Regions from separate parts of the Streptomyces sp. NPDC088554 genome, predicted to be linked through region 2. Evidence: riboswitches for the same ligand, from Rfam matches in the RefSeq annotation. Region 2 holds a riboswitch; the other holds the start of a gene.
The links. Region 2 has a riboswitch for cobalamin ahead of ACIP8W_RS12470 (cobalamin biosynthesis protein). Riboswitches for the same ligand answer to the same signal wherever they lie in the genome.
Positions count from the first base shown of each region.

Region 1 (5,262 bases), on a different contig from region 2:
ATCCGGCGCCCGGCATGAGCCGCGAGCAGTACGGGAACGGCGGGCCGCAGCGGCGAGGGCCACGCCACCCGCTCGCCCACGCACTCGCCGGGAAGCAGGTCCAACTGGCGGTCGCCGCCGATCAGCACCTCCGCCCGGAGCAGCGCCTCCCGCGCCCCGCCGGACAGCCCGGACCACCCGTCGGCGCCGATCCCGACCACGGTCACGGCGGAAGGCGGTACGGGGTCCACCACAGGCGGGATGCTCACTGCCGTACACCTCTGAGCTGGAAGAAGTCGAAAGGAAATCGAAGAAGACCGGACAGGACAGGCTCGACGGGACAGAACCAGACCGGAAAGGACCGGAAAAAGACCGACCCCGAACTCTACTGTCCGCCCGATCCCGGCAGGGCGATGCCCTCCGGCAGCGCCCGCACCGCCTCCCGCGCGAAGCCCGCCGCGTCTCCGGGACGCAGTACGCCCTCCGGCGGCTCCGGCGGCTCCGGCTGCTCCGGCGGCTCCAGCGGCTCCAGCACGAAGACGAGTTCCAGGAAGGCCCGGTGGAAGCACGCGCCGATACGGGCCACCTCCTCCAGATGGTCCGCCACCGCGCCCGCACCGGCCGACCCGCCCCTCCAGCGCGGCCAGCACGGCCAGCCCGTCCGTGAAGCGTGGCGCGCGTTCGCGCAGGACGCCGACGAAGATCTACTCCTTGGTCTCCTCCTTGGTCTCCTTCTTGTCGCGGAAGTGCTTGTAGAGCGCGGCCTCCGAGCAGCCCACCGCCCGCGCGATCTCCTTCGTCGTCGTACGCGTCAGGCCCACCGTGGTCATCAGCGACGCCGCCGCGTCGAGGATGCGCGCACGCGTCAGGGCTCCCCCGGTCAGGAGAGGCGCCGGGGGCGGCGACGGGGGTGTCGGAGCGGCTTCTCGGTCCATTGCCCGGACGACCACGGTGGCAGGTGAGTGAACACTCACCTACTACGGGATCCGCTCGTCACTGGACTGGCACTGGACTGGAGGGGTCGTGGAACTCAGGGAGCTGTACACCGGCCTGGAGGAGAGGGAACGGATCCTGCGGGCCGGTGATCTGGAGCGGACCTCCGTACGACCGCCCCGGCTGACGAACGGAGCGGGCAGAGGCACCTACCGCCACGCCGTCGAAGCGGGCCCGCCCGGCTCCGCCATCGCCCGCGCCGATGTCGCCCGCGCCATGCTGGACTTCGTCCCGGTGGAAACGACCGTCCGCCACGCGGTCGGCGTCAGCGACTGAGGCGTCACTCCTACGGGTGAGGTAGGGGAAAGTCGGCGGGCCTCGCCCCGGCGGGAAGAAATGATCGGGTGTCGGCGCGCCGAAGTCGCGCCGGGGCACTCGATGCCTCAACACATCGATACAAGGGCTGGGACCGATGGCAACAGGCACCGTGAAGTGGTTCAACTCGGAGAAGGGGTACGGCTTCCTCAGCCAGGACTCCGGCGGCCCGGATGTGTTCGTACACTTCTCGGCCATCCAGAGCAACGGCTACCGGACCCTGGAAGAGGACCAGAAGGTCGAGTTCGAGGTCACCCAGGGGCCGAAGGGACCGCAGGCGGAGACGGTCCGCGCGCTCTCCTAAGCGTGTCGCGAACGTACCGCCTGCCCGTTCGGCCTTCAGCCCGTTCTCATCCGCCGCGCGCTGTCCCTCGGACCGCCTCTGTTGGACGACCCGTGGGACAGTGCGCGGTTCCGGAGGGTGTCAGACACACCGACCCGGCAGGATGCCGCCTTTCGACCGGGGCCTAGGACGGGACTACGGACGGCGCCTCGGACGGCGCCTGTGACGACGCCTCGGATGCCGTCCCGCTCGGCTCCGCGCCCGGCTTCCCCTGCTGGAGCAGCCGCTCGGCCAGCACCCCGAAGATCACCCCGAACGCCGTCCACAGCACTGCCTGTACGGCGATCGACGCCAGCCTGAACTCCCAGAGCAGCGCCGCCGGGAACGACTCCGGGACGGCATCGGTGTTGGACGGCAGTACGAGGCAGGCAAGGGCGATGACGACGACATAACCGGCGCCCGCGACGAGCGACGCGTTCCAGTTGCCGATCCGCGGCGCGAGTCGCTTCCCCGCGATGACCGCGATCAGCGCCACCAACACGCTGAGCAGGATCATCAGGAAGTAGAGCGCGGTACGCCTGCCGATGGTGTCCGGACTGCCCACCGCGGGCGGGGCCGCCGGATACTTCAGGAACGGCACCAGGAACACCGTGACGAAGGCCGCCCCGGCGATCATCGTGGCGGTCGCCCTCGGGCCGAACCGGCCGATCCTGCCCAGGCCGACGGCGAAGACCAGCGAGGCGATCCCGCCCACGGCCACCCCGTACACCAGGACACCGGTGGCCAGTCCGAACGTCGACTGGACCGGCCTGCTGACCAGTTCCTCCTCTTCCTCCTCGTCGCCGTGCGCGTGCGCGGCGGACGATTCCTGTCCCTCGGACACTTCCTGGTGCGCGGGAGCGGACCGCGCCTCCTCCTGGGCGATGGACGCCCGTACGGAGGGCTCACCCGCCAAGTAGGCCAGCGCGAACGCGAAGAGCCCGGCCAGCAGCCCCGCGACCATGCCCCGGACCAGGAGATTTCTGACGGTGGATCCATGCATGTGCGTGATCTCCGTCAGTGGCAGGGAAAACCGAGCAGATGACGGCCGTCGTGCACCCACTCATGCACCCCCGCACCGGAGAACACCGATGTCGCGCCCTGTTCGGCGCCGACGAAATAGAGCAGCACCAGCATCAGGGTGCCCACGAACACGGCCCACGGCAGAACCGCGCCCAGGGGAAGCGGAGTTACCGGGGTGCTGACGGGGGAAAGGACCGGGGTCGCTATGGACTGAGCCATGGCACAACCTCCTTGGGGAACTCGCGTCCCATTGAATGGAGCTCGAACGACGGCCATCGGGTCTGACTCACCGGACCCCTTCACGCCGTACGCGCGACGAACCCCCGGTATTACAGTGGCGCGACCGTGCCGGATTCCCACCGGACTTCCGTCTCGCCGTCGTGATTATCGACGTGAAGGTACCGCGAACCGGCAAACAGGCCAAGAGGCACTTCCGGGAACCGCCCAGGCCATGGAGCCGAAGAGCCCCCCGACTCCGAGCCTCCCGCTCACCCCTGGCGCTTATCCTCGGCCCTTCACCCGGTCCAGCGCGGCGACCCCCGCCGCCGCCAGACCGACCTGGATTATCAGCTCGATCCAGTCGAACCCCTTGGTATCGGCCACCCCGAAGCCCGCCGCGACAGCCGTACCGATCAGTGCCGCGACAACGCCGACCGCGATGGTCCACAGCACACCGATGCGCTGACATCCGGGTACCACGAGCCGCCCCAGCACGCCGATGACGACGCCGATCACGATGGCCGTGACAATGCCGGAAATCTCCATGTCCCGTCCCCTCCTCCTCACACACCCGCTACGGACAGTGGTGCATGACCAGACGTCTGCCCGTCGAGAACCCGTTCAGTCCCGAAGTGCGATAGTTCGCCAGTTCGGTTTGGTGGGCCGGGAACAGGGAATCTCGCGGGCGCTTTCACCGCGCGAACGGCTCGGCGTCGCGCTACGGACGGCTCCAGCCCGGGTCCCGCCCGGTCAGCGCCAGCAGCGCGTCGAACGGCTCCGCGTCCTCCGCCACCGGCACGGGCTCCCCGAACACCCCCGTCTTGCGCGCCGTCGGCGCCAGCGTCCGGAACTCCGCCCCGACCGCCCCGACCAGCGTCGCGTCCGGCTCGTACGGCTGCCCGCGGCCCGCGCCAGATCCCACCCGTTCCCACCCGTACACGATCAGCGCGCACGGAGTAGGCGCGGTGGGCTGGTCGTCGGTGACGCCCCTGACAACGGTGACGGTACGTTCGGCCGCCACCCCCAACAGCGTGCCGATCTTGGCGTTCATAGTTCCGACCCCAGGCACCCGCAGCCCGAGCGTTACGCAGCCGTCGTAGGGGTGGCGGTGCGGCAGCCGAGGGCCGAACGCCTTATGCCACGCTGGCAACCATGGTCGTACTGCGCTCCGTCGTTCTCTTCGCCCTCGCCGCCGTTCTCGAAATCGGCGGCGCCTGGCTCGTCTGGCAGGGAGTACGCGGCGACGGCACCGGCGGCGGGGGGCGCGGCTGGATCTGGATCGGGGCCGGGATCATCGCCCTCGGCGCGTACGGCTTCGTCGCCACGCTCCAGCCGGACGGCGAGTTCGGCCGGATCCTCGCCGCGTACGGCGGGGTGTTCGTCGCGGGGTCGATCCTCTGGGGCATGGCCGCCGACGGCTACCGCCCGGATCGCTGGGACATCACGGGAGCGCTGATCTGTCTGGCGGGCATGGCAGTGATCATGTACGCGCCCCGGGACCACTGAGGCGGCCACCGGCCACGGACCCACCGGGCCGTCCGGCCGCCCCGGAAGCCCCCCGGAGGAAGACCACCCGGAAGCCCACCATCCGGTCGGCGCGCCCGCCGCCGTCCGCACCCCGCCTATCCTGGCCGGACAGATCAGCCGATCATATGCGCGAGGAGTACGAAATGACCGCCGCCGGGACCCCCATCGCCGTCATCACCGGAGCGAGCAGCGGCATCGGCGCCGCCACCGCGCGGACACTCGCCGCCGCCGGCTATCACGTCGTCGTCACCGCCCGCCGCGAGGACCGCATCGAGGCGCTCGCCGCGAAGCTCACCGTCGAGGGCCACCGCGCCACCGCGTACGCCCTCGACGTCACCGACCGCGCCGCCGTCGACGCCTTCGCCGGCGCCCTGGACACCCTCGCCGCCGAGACGGCCGAGACGCCCGAGACCGCCGAGACGCCCGGCACGCCCGGCGGCGTGCTCCAGGTGCTCGTCAACAACGCGGGCGGCGCCCTCGGCGCCGACCCGGTCGCCACCGGGAACCCCGAGGACTGGCGCCGGATGTACGAGACGAACGTCCTCGGCACCCTCAACCTCACCCAGGCCCTGCTGCCCGCCCTCACCGCCAGCGGCGACGGCACGGTCGTCGTCCTCTCCTCCACCGCGGGCCACGGCACCTACGAGGGCGGCGCCGGCTACGTGGCCGCCAAGCACGGCGCCCATGTCCTCGCGGAGACGCTCCGCCTGGAGATCGTCGGCACCCCGGTCCGCGTGATCGAGATCGCCCCCGGCATGGTCAAGACCGACGAGTTCGCCACCACCCGATTCAACGGCGACACCGAGAAGGCCGCCAGTGTCTACGCGGGCGTCGCCGAGCCGCTCACCGCCGACGACATCGCCGACACCATCACCTGGGCCGTC
Region 1 is NZ_JBIVMF010000005.1:6,540-11,801, reverse strand. It holds gene cbiE (precorrin-6y C5,15-methyltransferase (decarboxylating) subunit CbiE) at 1-248, opposite strand, end outside; gene ACIP8W_RS07395 (hypothetical protein) at 365-586, opposite strand; gene ACIP8W_RS07390 (TetR family transcriptional regulator) at 684-914, opposite strand; gene ACIP8W_RS07385 (NAD(P)H-binding protein) at 1,003-1,248, shown strand; gene ACIP8W_RS07380 (cold-shock protein) at 1,385-1,591, shown strand; gene ACIP8W_RS07375 (CbtA family protein) at 1,755-2,612, opposite strand; gene ACIP8W_RS07370 (CbtB domain-containing protein) at 2,627-2,851, opposite strand; cobalamin riboswitch at 2,889-3,060, opposite strand; gene ACIP8W_RS07365 (GlsB/YeaQ/YmgE family stress response membrane protein) at 3,134-3,397, opposite strand; gene ACIP8W_RS07360 (hypothetical protein) at 3,570-3,902, opposite strand; gene ACIP8W_RS07355 (YnfA family protein) at 4,004-4,357, shown strand; gene ACIP8W_RS07350 (SDR family NAD(P)-dependent oxidoreductase) at 4,522-5,262, shown strand, end outside.
Region 1: another riboswitch for cobalamin. It lies ahead of ACIP8W_RS07370 (CbtB domain-containing protein); the one in region 2 lies ahead of ACIP8W_RS12470 (cobalamin biosynthesis protein).

Region 2 (5,262 bases):
CACCACGACCCCGGGCTCGGCCGCCAGCGCGTCCACATCGGTGAAGTTCGACATCAGCGGTACGGCACAGACCGCGACCCGCAGGATGTCCTCGCCGCACGGAGCGCTCACCGCCGACTCGCGTACGGAGCCGTGCGACGAGACCCGCAGTCCGTCCTCCTCGTCGATGCCCAGCCCGTGCCGGAAGGGCAGCACCCCGAAGGTCGCCCGCCCGGTCAGCCCGCGCAGCATCTCCAGCCCCGGTTCCAGCAGGGTGACATCGCCCCGGAACTTATTGACCAGATAGCCCGCGATCAGCTCCTGGTCCCCGGGCGAGAGCAGCGCGGTCGTCCCGAAGAACGAGGCGAAGACCCCGCCCCTGTCGATGTCCCCGACCACCACCACCGGCAGCCGCGCGGCCCGCGCGATGCCCATGTTCACCAGGTCCGTACGGCGCAGGTTGATCTCGGCGGGGCTGCCCGCGCCCTCGCAGATCACCGCGTCATGGGTGGCCCGCAGCTCCTCCAGGCACTCCAGCACCGTCCCGAACAGCGCCTCGCGTCTGCCCCCGTGCAGCGCCGTCCCGGGGGACGCCCCCCCAGACCTTCCGTAGAAACCGGTGGCGCTCAGCTCGCCCACCGGCCGCCCCAGCAGCACGACCTGGCTGGTGCGGTCGCTGCCGGGCTTGAGCAGGACGGGGTTCATCAGCGCGGTCGGCTCCACCCGGGCGGCCTGCGCCTGCATGGCCTGGGCCCGGCCGATCTCGGCGCCCTCCCGGGTCACGAACGAGTTCAGCGACATGTTCTGGCCCTTGAAGGGCGCGACCTTCACACCCTTGCGCGCCAGCCACCGGCAGATCCCGGCCGTGACGACGCTCTTGCCCGCGTCCGAAGTGGTCCCCGCCACCAGCAGCCCGCCGCCGCTCATCGGCCTCCCCGTTCCCTTGCCGTCGCCGCACCGCGCCGACGGATCAGTCCGTATGCCGCGCGCCCGGTGACACAGGCCGCGAGTGCGAGCGCGCCGACCCGGTGCGAGAGCCGGACCGCCCGCTCGATGTCCGCGACCTCGACGGGCCGCCCCTCGCCGTTGAGCACGGGACGGTGTTCGACCCGGCCGCCGTACGCGAGCGTCCCGCCGAGCCGTACGCCCAGTGCCCCGGCGAACGACGTCTCGACCGGGCCCGCGTTGGGGCTCGGGTGCAGCGCCGCGTCCTGCCGTACCGCCCGCAGCGAGCCGCGCGGATCGCCGCCCGCGAGCGCCGCCAGCGCGGCGGTCAGCCGGGCGCCCGGCCAGCCCGCGACGTCGTCGAGCCGGGCCGAGGCCCAGCCGAACCGGAGGTACCTGGGCGACCGGTGCCCGACCATCGCGTCCAGCGTGTTCACCGCCCGGAACCCGACCAGCCCGGGGACGCCCGCGACCGCGCCCCACACCAGCGCGCCCACGACGGCGTCGGAGGTGTTCTCGGCGACGGACTCCACCACGGCCCGCGCCATCTGCGGCTCGTCCAGCGCCTGTGGATCGCGCCCGCACAGCCGGGGCAGCAGCTCCCTGGCCAGTTCGAGGTCGTCGGCGCGGAGCGCGGCGCCGACGGCCCGCGCCTCCCGCCCCAGCGAGGTGCCCCCGACCACGGCCCAGGTGGCGGCGGCGGTGAGCGTCAGGGAGAGGGCGCGATGGTCCCGTACGGCCCGGGAGGCCAGCGCGGCGGCGCCCGCGGCGCCCGCGACACAGACGGCGGTGTGCAGCGCGCCCCAGCCCCGGTGGTCGTGCCACAGGGTCCGTTCGACGGCGCCCGCCGCCCGGCCGAAGGCGGCCACCGGATGTCCGCGGCGTGGATCGGCGAACAGCCGGTCGGCCAGCAGCCCGAAGGCGGCGCCGTACGCGAAGATCTGCTCCGTCGCGGGCCGGCCGGGGCCGCTCGCGGCGGCGGAACCGCAGCCAGGCATGGCGAAATGTCCTCACTCAGGGTCCGCGCCCCGGCTCGACGTACACGCGGCGGCGAAGAGTTCCTGGCTCCCGGAGACCCGGGTGACGGGTGCTCGCGGTGACAGTGGCGGGACCGCGCCGGATTCGCACCGGCTTCCTCTTCTGCCGCCGTAAATGGCCCCGGAAGTCCACCACGCTGCGCAAACAGCCGTCAACTCGCCCTTGACCCGATGACGGGGTGACCCCGCGCACAGAACACCGCCGCCCCCCGGGAACACCGGGAGACGGCGGGAGGCGAGGGGGTGCCGTCAGGCGACGATCAGGTAGATCCCGTACGCCACGGCCGCCACGCAGAGCGCGAAGCAGGCGTACGCGCCGACACGGGTGGCCGCCACGGTCGCGCCACCGGTGCCCTGTGCCGCGGCGGACTCCTGCTTGGCGAGGCCCACGATGCCCAGGGTGAAGAGGCCCACGAGCGCGACGGTGGCCACCAGGCTGACGCCGAAGACGGAGCCGAGTGCTGCCCAGTCGATTTTCATTGGAGTGTCTTCCTTGTGTCTCTGCCGAGTGTCTCTGCCGACGTTTTCAGACCGCGGGGGTGCGTACCGGCTCGGAGGCGGGGCCGCCGGTGGTGGCGACGGAGGCCGGGATGGTGGCCGAGAGCGTGACGGCGCCCACCGGCTCGGGGGCCTCGGAGCCCGCCCCGGTGGTCTCCTCCTCGGTGACGTTGGTGTGGTCGACCGGGCGGCGGCGCGAGACGAGGTAGATCGCCCCGGAGCCCACCACGAGCAGGATGGCGACGGCCGTGACGCCCCAGGTGCCCTGACCGGTCAGGAACTCGGCCGCGGCGGCCACCAGCCCGGCGGCGGGCAGGGTCAGCCCCCAGGCGATGAACATCCGGCTGGCGGTGGACCAGCGGACCGTACCGCCCTTGCGGCCGAGACCCGCGCCCATCACCGCGCCGGAGCACGACTGGGTGGTGGAGAGCGAGAAGCCCAGGTGCGAGGAGGCCAGGATGACGGTCGCGGCGCTGGTCTGGGCGGCGAAGCCCTGCTGCGGCTGGAGATCGGTGAGGCCGGTGCCCATGGTGCGGATGATGCGCCAGCCACCGAGGTAGGTGCCGAGCGCGATGGCGACACCGGCGGAGACGATGACCCACACCGGCGGGTTCGAGCCGGGGACGAGGACGCCGCCGGTGACCAGGGCGAGGGTGATGACGCCCATGGTCTTCTGCGCGTCGTTGGTGCCGTGGGCGAGGGAGACCAGACCGGCGGAGGCGATCTGTCCGACGCGGTAGCCCTTGGCGGTCGCCTTCCCGTCCGTACCACGGCCGATGCGGTACGTCAGCTTCGTGGCCAGCAGCGCCGCGAGACCCGCGACGACCGGGGCGGCGAGCGCCGGGATGAGGATCTTGGTGATGACGACGCCGCCGTTGACCCCGGAGGTGCCGACGGACATCAGGGTGGCGCCGATGAGGCCGCCGAAGAGGGCGTGCGAGGAGCTGGACGGCAGTCCGACCAGCCAGGTCAGCAGGTTCCAGAGGATGGCGCCGACCAGCGCCGCGAAGATCACTTCGGTTTTGATGCCCTGCTCGTTGATCAGCCCGCCGGAGATCGTCCTGGCGACCTCCACGGACAGGAACGCGCCGACGAGATTCAGCACCGCGGACATGGTCACCGCGGCCTTCGGCTTCATGGCACCGGTCGAGATGGTCGTCGCCATCGCGTTCGCGGTGTCGTGGAAACCGTTCGTGAAATCGAACACGAGGGCTGTCACGATGACGATCGCGAGCAGCAACGTGATGTGTTCCATTTGACCTGTCCCAGGCAATCGTCGACGTCGGTGGCTCGGTGAACGTAAGGAGTCAGGGTGAACGGAAGATGAACTGGACGGGTCTTCGCGGTGCCCCTCCGTCGATGGGGTGGCGCACGACCCTTCCAGGACAAGGGAAGGGGGGCTCCGGAAGAGATCGAAAAAGTCAACTGGCTTTGCCCTGCGAGGAGTTGACGCCAAATGACAGGATCGTCGTATGACTGATCGTCCGACCGGCGCCCCGGCCGATTCCCCGCCCGATGACCCGACCGGCGACCCGCCCGGTGTCCCCACCGGCCGGCCGCTGCCGGACGGGGTGGCGCGGGCCTGGCGGGAGCTGGTGGACACGGCCCGCAGGACGGCCTCCGAGGGCCTGGTCGTCGGCACCTCGGGCAATGTCTCGGTCCGGGTCGGCGAGCTGGTCCTCGTCACCCCGAGCGGGGTGCCCTACGACCGGCTGGCCCCGGCGGACGTGGTCGCCGTCGACCTCGAAGGACGGCAGCTCCTCGGCCGGGCGACCCCGACCAGCGAGCTGCCCCTGCACCTCGCCGTGTACCGGAGCACCGACGCGACCGCCGTCGTCCACACCCACGCCGTGCACGCCACCGCCGTCTCCACCCTCGTCCCGGAGCTGCCCCCGGTCCACTACATGGCGGCGGACCTCGGCGGCCCCGTCAGGGTCGCCCCCTACGCGCTCTACGGTACGGAGGAACTGGCCGCCTCCATGATCCGCGCGCTGCGCGACCGTACCGCCTGCCTGCTCGCGAACCACGGCACCGTCACCTACGCGGACACCCTCGACCGGGCCTACGACCGCACCGCCCAGCTGGAGTGGATGTGCCGCCTGTGGCTCACCGCGAGCGCGCTGCCCGGCCGGACACCCACGCTGCTCACGGGGGCCCAGCTGCGCGAGGCGGGTGACAAGCTGAAGGGCTACGGGCAGCGGCGGTAGGGGGCCCCGGCCTCGCGCGGCGGGTCCCGCGCCCCTGTCCTGCGGCCGCCGGCCCCTTACGGACCCCGTCCGCTGGCCGGAGTACCCGGAGGTGGCGACACTTGACCTGTGCGCCCGGCAACAGCGACGGCAGCGGCCGTCTCCACAGTGATCGGGGTCGGCGCGGCTGCGGTCGCGGCCGGCCGGTACGCCAGCGATGCCGCGCTCAAGGCACCGCCGGGGCGGCCCCTGCCCGGCGACCCCCGTGTCACCGTGCACGCCGCGGCGGCCGGACAGGTCGCCCTGACCCGCTGCCTGGCCGCCCTGCGCCCCGGGACGTACGGGATCGAGGGATCCGGCGTCCACGCGGTCGTCGGCCCCGTCCTGGAGGGCGTGGAGCACTCCGCCGACACCGTCGTCCGCCGGCTGGAACGCGTCGGCCACGGCACGCTGGTCCCCGGGGCGCGCGTGCGGTTCACCCCGCAGCTCCACCGGGGCGACCCCGGCACCGCGCTCGGCCTCCTCCACGAGAACGTGCTGATCCCGGGCGAGCTGGGATCGCTGCCCGGCTGGCTCGTACCGGGACCGCGCGACACCTGGGTGATCACCGCGCACGG
Region 2 is NZ_JBIVMF010000008.1:205,008-210,269, forward strand. It holds gene ACIP8W_RS12465 (cobyric acid synthase) at 1-906, opposite strand, end outside; gene ACIP8W_RS12470 (cobalamin biosynthesis protein) at 903-1,922, opposite strand; cobalamin riboswitch at 1,959-2,110, opposite strand; gene ACIP8W_RS12475 (hypothetical protein) at 2,211-2,441, opposite strand; gene ACIP8W_RS12480 (anion permease) at 2,488-3,714, opposite strand; gene ACIP8W_RS12485 (class II aldolase/adducin family protein) at 3,932-4,666, shown strand; gene ACIP8W_RS12490 (alpha/beta hydrolase family protein) at 4,775-5,262, shown strand, end outside.